2 regions of the Paenibacillus sp. PastF-3 genome follow, and region 2 is predicted to be linked to the other one. Evidence: riboswitches for the same ligand, from Rfam matches in the RefSeq annotation. Region 2 holds a riboswitch; the other holds the start of a gene.
What was found. A riboswitch is a leader RNA that binds a small molecule or an ion and turns the genes downstream of it on or off. The one in region 2 is predicted to bind cyclic di-AMP.
Positions count from the first base shown of each region.

Region 1 (7,735 bases), on a different contig from region 2:
CATAGTCAAACCGAGAGTCCCATTCAATATTTAGGGCATGCCGATCTGATTGAAGATCAGAACGGGGATTGGTGGGCCGTGTTTCTTGGCGTAAGACTAGTGGAATCCAAGTATACCGTACTTGGGCGGGAGACCTTTCTTGCCCCTGTAACGTGGAATGAAGACGGATGGCCAATGATTGATAATAATGAAGATATTGTAGGATTGGAAATGAAGGTGCCGCGGGTTCCCGGCTCCTCTCCTAAACCTGCTTCAAGCGGAAGATATGACTTTGATGACGAAGTCTTACCCTTGTCATTAGCCTTTCTCCGTAATCCTGCTGAGGCAAGCTGGTCTTTAGAGGAACGTCCGGGATGGCTGTCTCTTCGGGGTCAACCTGAAGGTCTTAGTGATATCGGACAGGTAGCTTTTATAGGTAGAAGACAGCAGCATACTTCAGCAGAATGGAGCACACTACTGGAGTTTAACCCAAGTAGGGACGGTGACGAGGCTGGGCTTTGCGCGAGATTGGATGAGAATGCACATTATGAGATTGCTCTATCGCAAAGAAATGGACAAAGAGTAATCGTAGCTTGTTTAACCGTTGATGGAATAACACAGGTGGCGGCAGAGGTTCCAACGACAGCTGGACATCTTTATTTGAAAATTCGAGCGGAGCTAACCGAATATACCTTATTGTACGCTTTGGATGGGCAGGAGTGGATTGAGCTATCTAAGGCTCTAGCCTACCCATTATCTCCTCAAGCTGTAAAAGGAAATGGATTTACGGGTGTTCTTATCGGCTTATATGCGTCAGGTCATGGTCAAGTGGCTGAGCTACCTGCCTACTTTGATTGGTTTGATTATCGGTCTTAATAAGTCGAATACGGAATATAATTGCGTTTGTTAGGAGGGAACTTGTTGAGACAAGCTAGTGATTTTACAGAGCCTGCACTAAAGACAGTGTTCGCTAAGGATTTCAAAATTGGCGCAGCCGTCAACCCATTGACGATCCAATCACAGGAGCAGTTACTTGCCTATCATTTCAATAGTATCACCGCTGAAAATGAGATGAAGTTTGAGAGTCTGCATCCGCTTGAGAACATTTATAATTTTAAGGAGGCAGACCAGCTGGTTGCCTTCGCCCGGAAATATGATATGGCGATGCGTGGACATACCTTGATCTGGCATAACCAAACTACAGATTGGCTGTTTGAGGATAAGAACGGTGGATCTGTAAGTAAAGAGACTTTGCTCTCACGAGTTAAATCACATATTCAGACCGTAGTAGGGCGTTATAAGGAAGATATTTATGCTTGGGATGTTGTCAATGAAGTTATAGCCGATGAAGGTGAAGAGCTTCTTCGCCATTCGAAGTGGCTCGACATTGTGGGCCCGGATTTTATCGCCAAAGCGTTTGAATTCGCCCATGAAGCTGATCCTAAGGCATTATTATTCTACAACGACTACAATGAATCCCATCCATTAAAACGTGACAAAATCTATGAACTGGTGAAGTCACTGCTGGAACAGGATGTGCCGATCCATGGCGTCGGATTGCAGGCACACTGGAATTTATACGATCCTAGTCTAGATGATATCCGTGCAGCTATTGAGAAATATGCATCCTTAGGACTTCAGCTCCAACTGACAGAGCTGGATGTATCCATGTTCCGTTTCGATGACAAACGTAAGGATCTAAGGGCTGCACCAACTGATATGCTTGAACTGCAGGCCAAACGATATGAAGCGATGTTTGCCCTGCTGAAAGAATACCGTGACGTGATTAGCTCGGTCACGTTCTGGGGAGCAGCAGATGACTATACTTGGCTGGATGATTTCCCTGTTCGTGGACGGAAGAACTGGCCGTTCCTATTCGATGAAGGGCATAAGCCGAAGCCAGCTTTCCATCGAATGATCGCCTCTGAAATGAAATCATAGAGTGGGCAAGCTGCTCAAATGATGAACTGTGAACCCGTCCTTATATCGATTAAGGGCGGGTTATTTATACGTTGATAGATTAGTAGAATAGATCTCAAAGGGCGGATTAAAGTGAGCGTGACAATTAGAATGATTCTGGAAGATTTAATGGGAACTGTGGAACAGATAGATGGAACTGTAGATACTCTAAAGCCGGGGAATCCAGAAATGGTGATTACAGGGATGGTTACGGCATTTTGCGCTACGCAATATGTTGTGGAACGAGCGATTGCTATGAACGCCAATTTGTTAATTACACACGAAGGTGTGTTTTACAGTCATCATGATCCCAGCGAGTGGTTAGAGGATGACCCTGTGTATCGCGCGAAACGGAGTTTGATTGAGCGTTCTGAACTGGCTATTTTTCGTTATCATGATTATTGGCATCGGCATCAACCGGATGGGATCATGGTGGGCTTGCTACGAGAGCTTGAATGGTCAGCCTATGTGGTTGAGCAGCAACCCACTGCTACAATCCTATCGATTCCAGCTATGACGGTAAGTGAAGCGGCTCAGTATATAAAAAGAAAGCTAGGCATCCCCTACGTACGCGTTGCCGGCGATCTATCACAGACATGCAGACATGTGGGGATATTAGTAGGTTACCGAGGAGGTGGGACGATGGCTATTCCTCTTTTTAATCAGCACAATCTTGATTTAATCATTGCTGGCGAGGGCCCGGAATGGGAAACTCCAGAATATGTGAGGGATGCAGTCCATCAAGGCAGATCAAAAGCGCTGATTATGTTAGGTCATGCGGAAAGTGAAGCTCCAGGAATGAAATATTTAGCTGAAGTTCTGGCACAGAAATATCGAATAATTCCTACTTATTTTATTGCTGAACAACCGATCTATCAGCTAGTGTAGTCCATCGAAATGGAAATGAAGAATAAATTTGCATATTATGGAGAAAATGATGGGAAACCAGGTCACTGAGAAAGGAGTGTTTCAATGGAAATTCCTTTGGAGGCTGATGAAGTGTTAACTCGTATCAAAAAGCTTCAAACCGATGGAAGCTCGATCAGCAAAAAGCAAGTGAAGCAAAGCGACCCTGATCTAATGAGAAGTGCGCTGTTCTTTTTTCCGAGCTGGGAGCATGCATTGAAAAACGCCAATCTGTTGTAGCCATATGATTGTATAAAGAAGCCGAGTAGTTCAGGGATTGATCTCTGATGTCCGCTCGGCTTTTTCTAGATATATTGAGTAAACAAGAGCAAAAGAAAGAGAAAACGAAGTGTATGCTCAATATGAAATGAAAAGCATGGCTTTCAACATTATTTTGCCCACAGCTCAACTTTACAAGAAACCTTACACGGAGTATGATTCATCACATAACTGACAATTACATATGAAGTCCGCTTAATTTCCGTTAAGGAAAGCGGGGGAACCAACAACTGGGAACCAGTGTAACAATCGGTACTAGTTATGGGGTGAATCCTGTTCCGGGTGCATAACATGCAACCTTGCAGGTAGGGCAACTCTCACTGCCCGAATCCGACAGCTAACCTCGTAAGCGTATGGAGAGAGGATGAATGGCGTGTTTAGTGATGAATAGCCACAGAGAATCCCTCTGTGGTTTTTTGCTGCGTTTATAAGCAGATACAGTCGTAGAATTTATTATGAAAGAGGTGTTACCTTTGCCTATCGCTAAACTGAACGGAACTTCGCTCTATTACGAAATCAATGGAACTGGCACTCCGGTTGTGTTTATCCATGGACATGGATTAACACACAGTATGTTCAAACCACAACTGGAGTACTTTTCCGATAAATATAAAGTGATTTTGTGCGATTTACGGGGGAATGGCAAGTCAGGTGAACTCCTGGAGGCCCCTAATGAGATTATTGAAACGCAATGTCTGGATCTGATTATGCTGTTAAATGACCTGGGGGTTCGTGAAGCAGTTTTTGTTGGGATCGCCTATGGCGGTTTAGTCGTGCAACATATTGCCAAACAATATCCTGAGCGTGTAAAAGCAATCGTGGTCGCGGATAGCTTCTGTAGGAGCCACGGATCAACCCTTGTAGGGAAAATACAGCTTATGGCAGCGTATTGCAGCTTGCTAATGTATTACCTCCCAAGCGAGCTGGTGCTGCCTTCGATTCGGATGATGTACCGAGAGCGCTGGAGTCTCGCCTACAATGAGATTAGAAGAGGGCTGCTGGACAAACGTCCACGGGAGTTATATCGGCAAAGGCTGGCCACGAGCCATGTGGATTACACCAGATGCTTAAAAGCTTTTAACCGTCCCGCTTTATGTATTGTAGGGGACTTTAATGAATTTGGAGTGAATTGTATGAAGGAAATGGTGTCTCAATTGCCGCATGCGCAGTTGGCGATTATCCCGAATGCATTAGATCCGAGTAATCTGTGTCAGCCGGAGCAGTTTAATGCGATTCTTCAACGTTTTTTGGAGAAGCAGCAGGGCACTCAGCAGATTAGCTGATCCTATGAAATTGAGAAAAGAAGGAGTGCTCCCGCAGCCATTGAAATTATGCGGGACACTCCTATTTCATTAGAGCTGTAGGGCAGATTTCCCTAAAGAATTGGATTTCGAACCAAAGGCTGACTCAAGGGTAGTGAATGCTACGTGTGAGCCAGCTTTTTTAGTAGCTTTGTATTTTGTACAATGCTGTCTACTGATGTAAGATTAAAGATATTCGACATTAACTATTTAAAGGAGCTGAGTCATGATGTCTCAAGCCGAAACCATAAAATTGACCTCATTATCTTCAAAAGGGGGCTGCGGCTGCAAAATTGGTCCTGCTGATCTCATGCAGGTTATTCGCAGTCTGCCACCAACCGTTCCAAATCCGGATCTACTTGTAGGTCTGGATACCAGTGATGACGCTGGAGTATATCGATTAAGTGATGATCTAGCATTAGTGCAGACTGTTGATTTTTTCACGCCGATCGTGGACGACCCTTATTCCTTTGGGCAAATTGCAGCAGCCAATGCATTAAGTGATATTTATGCTATGGGCGGTAAGCCGCTTACGGTGCTTAATATTGTGGCCTTCCCTATTTCTGTTCTGGACAAAAGCATTCTCGGTGACATTTTGCGCGGTGCAGCGGATAAAGTGCAGGAAGCAGGAGCAACGCTTGTGGGCGGACATTCGATCGACGATAAAGAGCCTAAATTTGGATTGGCTGTTACGGGCCTTGTGCATCCGGACAAAGTAAGAACGAATGCAGGTGCGCAGGTAGGAGACAAGCTGATTTTGACCAAACCTATCGGTGTGGGCATCTTAACGACTTCTATTAAAAAGGATCAGCTATCCCCAGAAGAAACTACACGCCTTACGACAGTCATGTCTACACTAAATAAAAAAGCGGCTGAAGTCATGGAGCCCTATGATGTACATGCTTGTACAGATGTTACCGGATTTGGGCTGCTGGGACATGCCTCGGAAATGGCAAAGGGAAGTAATCACGGACTGATTATTCGTCAAGGGGATGTACCGATGCTGCCAAGAGTAAGAGAGCTCGCGGAGCAGGGCTTTGTTCCAGGTGGCACTAAAAATAACTTTGCCCATTTGGAGGGCAGTATTCTTTATCCGGAGGAGATGGATCAATTAAGCCGCTATATTCTGTGTGATGCTGTGACTTCTGGTGGATTGCTAATCTCTGTTGCTCCTGAACAAAGTGAGGATTTGCTAAAAGAGTTAGTAGATGCAGGTGTAGAAGCGGCATTGATAGGAGAGGTCACGAAAGAACATCCGGGTCAGATTGCAGTTATAGCTGCGCAATAACGATGGAGTTCAGCTTAGAGGCGACCTAAGAAGTTAGCCACCAGAGGAGAGAGCGCATTGTTTCAGGATATTACACTGGAAGAACTAAGAGTGTTAAAGAATAAGAAGCAGATCACCGTTATCGACGTTCGATCTCCTTCTGAATATAAAGATGCGACATTGCCAGAGAGCTTGAACATTCCTTTTTTTGACGATGAGGAACGAGCTGAAGTAGGTACGCTGTATAAACAGACAAGTGTGCAGGCTGCGAAAGAACGCGGTTTGGAGATTGCTGCGGCGAAGCTACCTTCCTTTGTCAAAGAATTTGCTGAGATTCAAGGGGACAAGGCTGTATTCTGCTGGAGGGGAGGTATGCGCAGCCGTACAACTGCGACCGTACTTTCTTTAATGGATATTCACGCTTACCGATTGATTGGCGGCTATAAAGCTTACCGTAAATGGGTACTCGATGAACTGGAGTCCTTTGAATTCAAGGCGAAGCCTTATGTAATTCATGGAAATACGGGGACAGGCAAAACAAACCTGCTGCACCGCCTGAAAGCGCAAGGCTACCCCGTTCTGGATTTGGAAGGAATGGCGGGTCACCGCGGTTCTATCTTTGGCGAGATCGGACTTCAGGCAAATAATCAGAAAACGTTCGATAGTCTTCTTTTGGAAGAATTAATTAAGCTTGAGGATGCTCCTTATGTACTGTTTGAAGCAGAGAGCAAGAAGATTGGGAAGGTCGTAATGCCTCCATTTATGACCGAGCAAAAAGAGACCGCAACGCAGATTTGGATTGAACTGCCTTTGCAAGCTAGAGTGCAGCAAATCCTTAAGGATTATCGTCCAGAAGAATATAAAGAACAGTGTATTTCAGCCTTTCGAAGTATCAAATCCCGAATTCATATCCCCATTGCGGCGGAAATCGAACGGTGCTTGCAAGCCGATTTGTTCGGGGAAGCTGTGGCGCTGCTGTTAGAATACTACTATGATCCTAAATACGATTACACGTCTACTCAGTATGAAGGCATTGAGAGAGTTACCTTTAAGGTGAACAATTTAGATGAAGCTGAGGTTGCGGTGCGTTCTTTTTTGAAAAATAATCAGGCTTAATAAGCTTTATGTATCGTGATGTATGAGGGGTTTAGAGGAGGCTCAGTACAAATGATCTATTTAGACTATAACGCTACAACACCTGTAGATAAGGAAGTAGCAGAGGTTATGATTCCTTATCTTTATGGTCATTTTGGCAATCCTTCAAGCAGTCATTCTTTGGGGCAAGAAGCTAAACTCGGAATCGAGCAAGCGAGAACACAGGTGGCTAATTTCCTGAATTGTGCGCCGGGAGAGGTGCTTTTCACCAGTGGGGGTAGTGAATCGAATAATACCGTCATCAAGGGAGTCGCCCAAACCTATCGACATAAAGGCAATCACATTATTGTGTCTGCTGTGGAGCATCCTGCGGTAATTAAACCGTGTCAGTATCTGGAGCAGTTGGGCTACACGATTACCTATGTACCTGTTGACGCGTATGGAATGGTGCAGGTAGACGATGTGAAAAAGCAGCTTACAGACCAAACTATACTAGTCTCCATTATGCACTCTAACAACGAAACGGGCACGATTCAGCCGATCAAAGAAATAGCCGAGGTCTGCCACGAACGAGGTGTTCTTGTACATACCGATGCTTCACAGTCCGCTGGAAAAGTAGTACTCGATGTGGCTGAGTTAGCGGTGGATTTTCTAACGCTGGCAGGTCATAAATTATATGCGCCAAAAGGGATTGGAGCACTGTACATCCGAGAGGGCATTCACATCGAACCATTGATTCATGGGGCAGGTCATGAGCAGGGAAGACGAGCAGGTACCGAAAACACACCTTACATTATTGGATTAGGAAAAGCCTGTGAGCTTGCTTCGGACTCTGCTTCCAGAGAACGTGTGAAAAAGATTGCGGATTATTTCTATGACCGATTGCAGGAGGTTTTTGGCGACAGAATTCACCTGAACGGTCATAGGCATAAACGATTGCCCAACACAC
Region 1 is NZ_JARXWM010000018.1:37,386-45,120, reverse strand. Features, by position in the region: gene M2444_RS26700 (glycoside hydrolase family 43 protein) at 1-855, shown strand, start outside; gene M2444_RS26695 (endo-1,4-beta-xylanase) at 901-1,920, shown strand; gene M2444_RS26690 (Nif3-like dinuclear metal center hexameric protein) at 2,032-2,826, shown strand; gene M2444_RS26685 (hypothetical protein) at 2,911-3,084, shown strand; cyclic di-AMP (ydaO/yuaA leader) riboswitch at 3,306-3,491, shown strand; gene M2444_RS26680 (alpha/beta fold hydrolase) at 3,597-4,406, shown strand; gene selD (selenide, water dikinase SelD) at 4,654-5,712, shown strand; gene mnmH (tRNA 2-selenouridine(34) synthase MnmH) at 5,770-6,807, shown strand; gene M2444_RS26665 (cysteine desulfurase family protein) at 6,859-7,735, shown strand, end outside.
Region 1: it holds a riboswitch for cyclic di-AMP, as region 2 does, so the genes downstream of both, M2444_RS26680 (alpha/beta fold hydrolase) here and M2444_RS32705 (C40 family peptidase) in region 2, are expected to answer to the same signal.

Region 2 (7,735 bases):
TTAGCGGAACTGAGCCCACCGAATACTGTGATCAACACGGCAAAGGGCCCGCTGAAGATGATGTACAAAGCAAAGTAGATCCTGCTGAAGAAAGTCGTTCCCTGTGGAACAATATTAAACGCTGGTGGTTGAATTAACCTCTTCATTCATTGAAGAGGTTTTTCTTTTTTATTACTTATTTATTGTAGAATCCATAGGATGGCCAAACTCGATTTTCACTTCTCCCGCAAAGGATGTAACCGCTTCATTAATTATATTCACCCCATTCTCTTAACTCACAATTACTGCTATAATAGTTAGTAGCAACCAAAATATAAAGATGTAAATGAGGGACATGGGATGAAGGATACAGGCATGATCCGGAGTTTAGACAGTCTTGGGAGAATTGTGGTTCCCGCAGAAATCCGTATGACTCGTAATATCGACATTGGTGATCCTATCGAATTTTTTATACTAAACGATAACACCATCATACTCAGGAAGTACACCTCGACAGAATGTACATTTTGCAGAAGCCACGACCATGTCACCTACTATAAAGAGCAATTTATTTGCAGTAGCTGTCTAAAAGAAATTGCCGACCCTGAACGCATGTCTCAAGTGCCTGAGACACGCCAAGATTTTGCAAGCGAAGTGTCAGAGCACAGCAGCACGATCCGGAAGACGAAGACAGAGGATATGTGCCAACGCCTGGAGCGGGCCATAGAAGAACATCCATATGCCAATCAGAAAGAGCTTGCTGAAATTCTTGGGATCAGTCAAGCCAGAGTAAGTCAACTCAAACGCAAACTTAGTACGGCAGGCAAATCGTAAACTAATTCATTGTGTTCAATTCAAAAAAGCTTCGACTCTCCTATTTCAGGATGTCGAAGCCTTTTTTCTGTATCAGGTAACCTTGACCGGGTAATTCGTTCCTACTCAGTCAGTGCAGCCTTAAGCTCATCAGAGGACGCAGTCCACCATGTCTCATTATGAGAGATCAAGAGGGATTTTAGGGCGTTTTTTTCAACTGCGCCAAGTCCTCCCACATCGATTTTGCGTTTTAGAGCAGCATCCAACTTATTGACATGCTCGGCGAGAATTTTCCAACCGCGACGCGCTTCCGTATCGATCCACATTTCGCAGGCCGTTATTCCACCATAAAATTGACTATCCTGTGTACGATCCACGGCTACCCATACCACCCAAACCTGTCTACCATTAGGTACATCTTCACGGTTCATGGAGAATTTAATTCCCTTTTCAACCTTACTCTTGGCATGCATGGCACCAATATCAATGACTGCTTCACCGCCATCAATAATGACAGGTGATACGTTATTGAGCTCTATAGAGCCTGCTCCAAAGCCTTTATGTTTACTTTTGGCATTCACAATATTTAAGGCAATCTGTTTCTTGCCCTCCGGTTGTATGTTGTCCACCAGTGCACACCCTTCCTCTTACGAATAATTTAATTTTAGCTAATAATGCGGCGATTGCAAACATATACATCCCGTAGATGCTTGTCACGGGAGGAATCACACTATGAAGTCACTGTCATTAAGGTACATCATCATCTTTGCGACCCTGGCCACCCTCGTGCTTTTAGGAGGCATATGGGTCAATTCGGGGGATAACTCTACATCTTCTGTTACTAGCTTTGTTTCAAAAGAGGCCAAGTCCTCAAGCGGCACAGCTCCTGCAGCTGCACCACAGCAGACACTGCCTGATAGCGCCCCCGTTCCAGCAGAAGAGGCATTAAGTCAACGAGTTGTCGAGTATCACATCGATGTTCAGCTTGTTCCTGATACAGAAACCTTAATTGCTTCTGAGACGGTAACCTGGACACACCCCGGTGTAAAACCGGTAAGTGATCTATATTTTCATATGTATCCTAATGCTTTTTCTTCACCAGATACTACCTTTATGAAGGAGTCCGGAGGAACGCTCCGAAGTGACACCATGCCAGAGAACGGCTTCGGAAATATGACTTTAACCGATTTGCGCACAACAGAAGGAACTTCTCTAATGCAAAGAGTGCAATTTGTACAGCCCGATGATGGTAACGTCAACGATAAGACACTCCTAAAGGTACATCTCCCACAGCCGGTTAATGGTGGAGAAAGTGTCACGCTTAAACTCCGGTACGAGGTCCAGCTCCCCAAAATATTTGCCCGTATGGGCGCATCAGGCAATTTCGTGATGGCTGGGCAATGGTTCCCTAAACTTAGTGTATACGAGCCTATGGGCACACGTGGGGTTAAGGAGGAAGGCTGGGATTTGCATCAGTATCACGGCACCTCTGAGTTTTACAGCGATTTTGGCATCTTTAATGTAACGATTGCGGTTCCTTCCGACTACACGGTAGCTGCGACCGGATTTCCTGTGAAGAGTGCCAAGCTAAAGCAAGATCAAAAAATATATCAGTTCTACGCTGACGATGTCCATGACTTTGCTTGGGCGGCATCTCCTGATTTTACAGTAGCCGAAGAAGCCTTCTCTACGCCAGAAGTGCCTGGTGTACGGATTAAGGTGTATCTCGATCCATTACACAAAGACTTAAAGGAACGATACCTTCAGGCCGCTAAGGCTGCTCTGACCTACTTCAGCAAATGGTATGGTCCTTATCCCTACTCGACGCTATCTATTGTCGTTCCGCCTAAGGAGGGCAATGGAGCTGGAGGAATGGAGTATCCAACACTCGTTACAGCGTTTGGAGCGACAGACTCTTCTCCTGACACCTCACTTGAAAGAACCGTCGTTCATGAGATTGGCCATCAATACTTCTACGGTATGGTGGCCAGCAATGAATTCGAGGAGGCTTGGTTAGACGAAAGCTTTACTTCTTATGCTGAAGACAGACTCATGGAGCAAGAATATGGCATCAAAACGAATCTCCCTCTTCAGTCCAGCCTGGTGACCAAATCAGAGCCGCTAAATTTAGAGACATGGAAATACGCCGGGGCAGAATCCTATAGCCGGAATGTGTATATTCGCGGAAAGCTAGTACTCAAGGATATTGAACGCCAAGTAGGCACTAAAGCAATGAACAGCATCATGTCCACTTACGCACGTAAATTCCGTTTCCAGCACCCCACTACATCTGATTTTCAAAAAGTCGTTGAGAAGATAACCAAAAAATCATGGCAGCCTTATTTCGAAGATTATATTTATGGTGGTGGTGCTCCTGATTTCTCAGTAGATACGATTACGATTAAAAAGAATGGCAACAGCGATGCTCAGAGCTATGAATCCATAGTAAAGATTACAAACAAAGGGAGCCATTATGTTGACGTTCCCATTAAATTCACATTCGACGATGGCTCTGCGACAGAGCGGGTCTGGAGCGGTGAAGGGGCAGAGACTACATTCCAATTGTTAAGCGATAAGCTTCTCCTCTCTGCTGAGGTTGATCCTGAGCATACCGTTCTTTTAGAAAGCAAACATCTGAACAACTTCAGACTGGCGGAAATAGAGCCCAAAACACTCTCCCGCTGGACATTAAGTGTAACTAAACTAGTTGAAACCGTGCTCGGAACTCTTGTCTGGTGAGGTGAATGATTGTGAGAACATCGATAACCCGCGGCTGGCAAAGCATGAAGGAGCAATTTTATATTCTGATTCTGCTCTTCATCTACCGACTGCTCTGGGGCTACTTTATGTACGGCTTCATCCGGTCTGCTATCGTTCCTATTCTGCTGCGCTATCCAGATAAAGACGCTGGAGGCAGCGGAATGGGCAGACTACTCTATTATGTCGAAGGACAGTTCAGCTTGAACACAGATCCTGCGATACGTACTTGGTTATGGATGTTCCTAGGACTTGTTGTCTTTCGACTTCTGCTCTCCCCCTTCATAAGGTCAGGATTACTGCATGAACTCCATCAGGAGCGAAAAGGAGAGCGTGGCCTGTTCTTTTTTCCCGGTATGAAGCTTTATGGATTTCCTGTGTTTATCTTCAGTCTAATCGAATGGGTGCTCGCACTACTTCCGTTATACTGGCTCGCTCCAAAAATGTACGGGCTATTCTTGTCCTCCTTTTTGAACTACTCTTTGTTACTTCATCTAATTCCATACGTATTGGCATGGCTTATATACATCTTTATCGTACGCCTGTTCCTTCTATATATGCAGTTTGGTTATACCAGCGGCACGGGGATGTTCTCCTCCCTATTCATTTGCTTGAAGTCGCTGATTCCAGCAATAGGCATTTCAATCCTACTTGGTGCAGCAGGTCTGGTTCTTTTGCTAATATGCGGACTAACGGGTCTCTTCTGCCCTGGCCTACCGGCGCTGATTATCCGTCAAATCTCACCCCTGCCTTCTACACTCTTCAAAATGTGGGGAATCTCAGCACAATATCATCTATGGCACAGTAAAGCATTCCCACAATAATTCAAGGTCTTACAGCACATAATATAAGAGTCCCGGTTCCTCAATCAGGAGCCGGGACTCTTTCGCGTTATAGAAAATTATGTCGATTTGCAAAATCATAAAGACTTTGTTACAATAAGTCCTGTTCCATTGGTAACAAGTTTGTAATCATTTGAAACGATTTCTACATAACTTCATGTATTTATCGTAGTTTTGTCGATAAGTCACTATCTGGTGCATAAAACGCCGAATTCCTGGCACCAGGAAGTGGGGGAACCATATTTTGGGTGAATTGATCTCGCTTTGCAGGGATCATAGGGAAACTTCTACCGAATCCTTAAGCTAACCTCACAGGCATTGGAAGGGGTACAATTTTTTTGAAGAATTTAAGAAAAGCATGCGTCGCTGCGGCGCTAGGACTTGTGATGGCGTTCTCTATTGGTGGAGGAAGTGCCTTTGCAGATTCTAAGATGGACAGTGTTATTTCAAAGACAATTGGAGTTGCCTATAAAACCGGAGGCACTAGCACTGCCGGGTTTGACTGTTCTGGATTTACTACGTATGTATTCAAGAAGGTGGGTCTTTCTTTGCCCCGTACTTCAAAAGCTCAATATAATGTTGGAACTCCTGTAGCCAAAAGCAAGTTGCGTTCAGGTGACCTAGTTTTCTTTAACACATTGGGCAACGGCGTATCCCATGTCGGCATTTATGTTGGAAACGGAAAATTCGCACAATCATCATCTTCATATGGCGTAACCATCACTTCACTTAGCCAGTCCTACTGGGCCAATCGCTACGTTGGTGCTAAAAGAGTAATGAGTACTTCCTCATATCAAGCTGTAGCCTACGATTAATACTTCGCCACAACTAAACCACACAATTACATTATATAGGACCTGGGTTTGATTATTGACTTAATCGAATCCAGGTTTTCTTTTGCCTCATTATATTCTTTACACCTCTAGAACAGACTTTAAACAATTTTATTTGATAAAAATTTCAATAAATATAAAAATTAGTTTAATATTATCGCTTACATATGCATTTTGTCTTTAAAAAAACGAATTTTTCTGCATGATTATGTTAAAAACGATTGCCAAGCGGCACTCTGTTTGTTACAATAACTGCAGTAAGATTTTAGTAACATTTTTGTAATCATTAAGTTGTTATTTACAAAGGTTTTGTCATGTATTGATTACAAGCTATTCCTAATCAACAGTATCAGCCGAGTTTCCTGACTATTAGGAAAACGGGGGAACCAACTTTGGGTGAATTGACCTCCATTTTTAGAGGGGTCATAGGGGACCTTCAACCGAACCCTTAAGCTAACCTCGTAGGCATCCGGAAGGGGTATAAACTTTTGAAGAAGAAGCTAGCAGCAGCAGTACTTAGCTTTTCCATTATTTTCACCATTGGAGCAGGAAGCGCTTTCGCGGATTCCAAAATGGATAAAGTGATCGACAAGACCATCGGAACTAAGTACGTATCCGGCGGCATCTCCACAAATGGATTTGATTGCTCCGGATTTACAATGTATGTATTTGATAAAATTGGTATTAACCTACCACACCAATCAGGTTCCCAGTTTCAAATGGGTACTGCTATCTCCCAAGATGATTTAAGATCTGGAGATCTTGTATTCTTCAATACAAGTGGCAAGGGTGTCTCCCATGTCGGTATTTATGTCGGTGAAGGCAAGTTTGCACACGCATCTTCCTCACGCGGTGTAACGATTAGCTCCCTGAGTGATAGCTACTACGTGAAACGCTACATCGGCGCTAAACGCATTATGAGCACGGATGCTTATCATTCTGTTGCTTCTGAGACAGAAGATAATGATGATGTTCAATAAGTAAATCGTACATAGGCTCTTTTCCAAGATGTTGATTCTTGGGGAAGAGCTTGTTTTTTGTCTTATTTAGTATTTACCCCTCTCAGAATTTGTAAAACAATAATCTCATAAATTTCTGAGTCGACCAAGCCTATTTTTGTATATAATTAGTATACTTTCTTATATTTTAAAGCAACCCCCGTGAAAGGAGGTCCTTAACCTTATGATAAATTCCTCTGTTACGTTTCATGTAGCGCCTATGGAGACCAGTCACGCGGAAGAGATTTGCAACTGGGATTACACTGCCCCTTATAATATTTACGGCTGGATGCCATGGGAGCAAATGCAGGCTCTTGGAATCGAGTTCGGTGACCCTCAGCTACGTAATGAGCAATATGTCTCCATATTAAATGGGCAAGGGATTTTATGTGGATTCGCGCAGTTGTTTCCAATGGAAGGTGTTGTTCGCTTGGGAATTGGCATGCGCCCTGATCTATGCGGTCAAGGTCTAGGCAAAACATTCATGGATGCAATCGTGCAAGCAGCCTTAATTCGTTATCCTGAGCGTGAGATTGATCTAGAGGTATTGACCTGGAACCAGCGGGCGATCCGAACTTACCAAAAGTGTGGATTTACGATTACCGATACGTATGAGCGCCTAACCCCCACAGGAAACAAACCTTTTTATTGCATGGTCTATGACAAATAATATTAAATTCCATATTTTTCAATGATTTGATGGCATTGTCGTTCATTTTTTTGTCACAAACCCTATGATAACGCTTCACCTTGAGCTATAATGTAGGGAGCAGCTTACATAGAAGGGACGAACTGGGATGCAGAAATGGATCATGAGCGGTTTGTTTTTTGCCGCCTGTGCCTTTGCGGTAGTACTTATGTTTACACTTCCAGGTAAAGAAGAGGTAGCTGAACAGAATAAGCCGACGATGCCGGAAGTCCAATTGGATGCAGCAAAGGCGGAAGCAACCGTGAAAGCCAGCTGTATTACCTGTCACGGCGATCAGCTTCAAGGTGGAGTTGGACCCAGTCTTCAAAACGAAGGCGGTCAACATGATGCTGAAGCAATCTACAGTATTGTAACTAAAGGACGCGGTCAAATGCCTTCCTTTAAAGAAAAGCTAGCCCCTGAGGAGATTGCAAACGTCGCCCTCTGGCTCGCAGAGAAAAAGTAACTACCAAAGCAACTAAAAACGCCCGTGCCTGAAGATAGTTCACTATCTGCGCACGGGCGTTTATTTATGAGTTTGGGTGACACTAACGATTTTTCTCAAAGGCTTCATTAAATTCATGTGCCTCTCGAATATCTAGAGCTGTAATACCGTCTTCCTCATTTGATTTCAGCCGTAAAGTCACTGTCTTATAATCAATTGTAATATGTGGATGGTGATCAAAGGCTTCTGAAATGGTGGCTACTTCATCAACGAAAGCAATACCCTTCATATATTGGCTGAACATATATTTTCGCACCATGGTATTCTCTTCCAGCTTCCAACCTTCCAGCTTGCTGATCTGCTCACGCAGTTCTTCTTCC
Region 2 is NZ_JARXWM010000032.1:20,739-28,473, forward strand. Features, by position in the region: gene M2444_RS32680 (transglycosylase domain-containing protein) at 1-137, shown strand, start outside; gene M2444_RS32685 (AbrB/MazE/SpoVT family DNA-binding domain-containing protein) at 340-813, shown strand; gene M2444_RS32690 (YwhD family protein) at 915-1,421, opposite strand; gene M2444_RS32695 (M1 family metallopeptidase) at 1,525-3,531, shown strand; gene M2444_RS32700 (hypothetical protein) at 3,543-4,373, shown strand; cyclic di-AMP (ydaO/yuaA leader) riboswitch at 4,587-4,724, shown strand; gene M2444_RS32705 (C40 family peptidase) at 4,778-5,206, shown strand; cyclic di-AMP (ydaO/yuaA leader) riboswitch at 5,566-5,707, shown strand; gene M2444_RS32710 (C40 family peptidase) at 5,713-6,204, shown strand; gene M2444_RS32715 (GNAT family N-acetyltransferase) at 6,407-6,892, shown strand; gene M2444_RS32720 (c-type cytochrome) at 7,020-7,376, shown strand; gene M2444_RS32725 (4a-hydroxytetrahydrobiopterin dehydratase) at 7,459-7,735, opposite strand, start outside.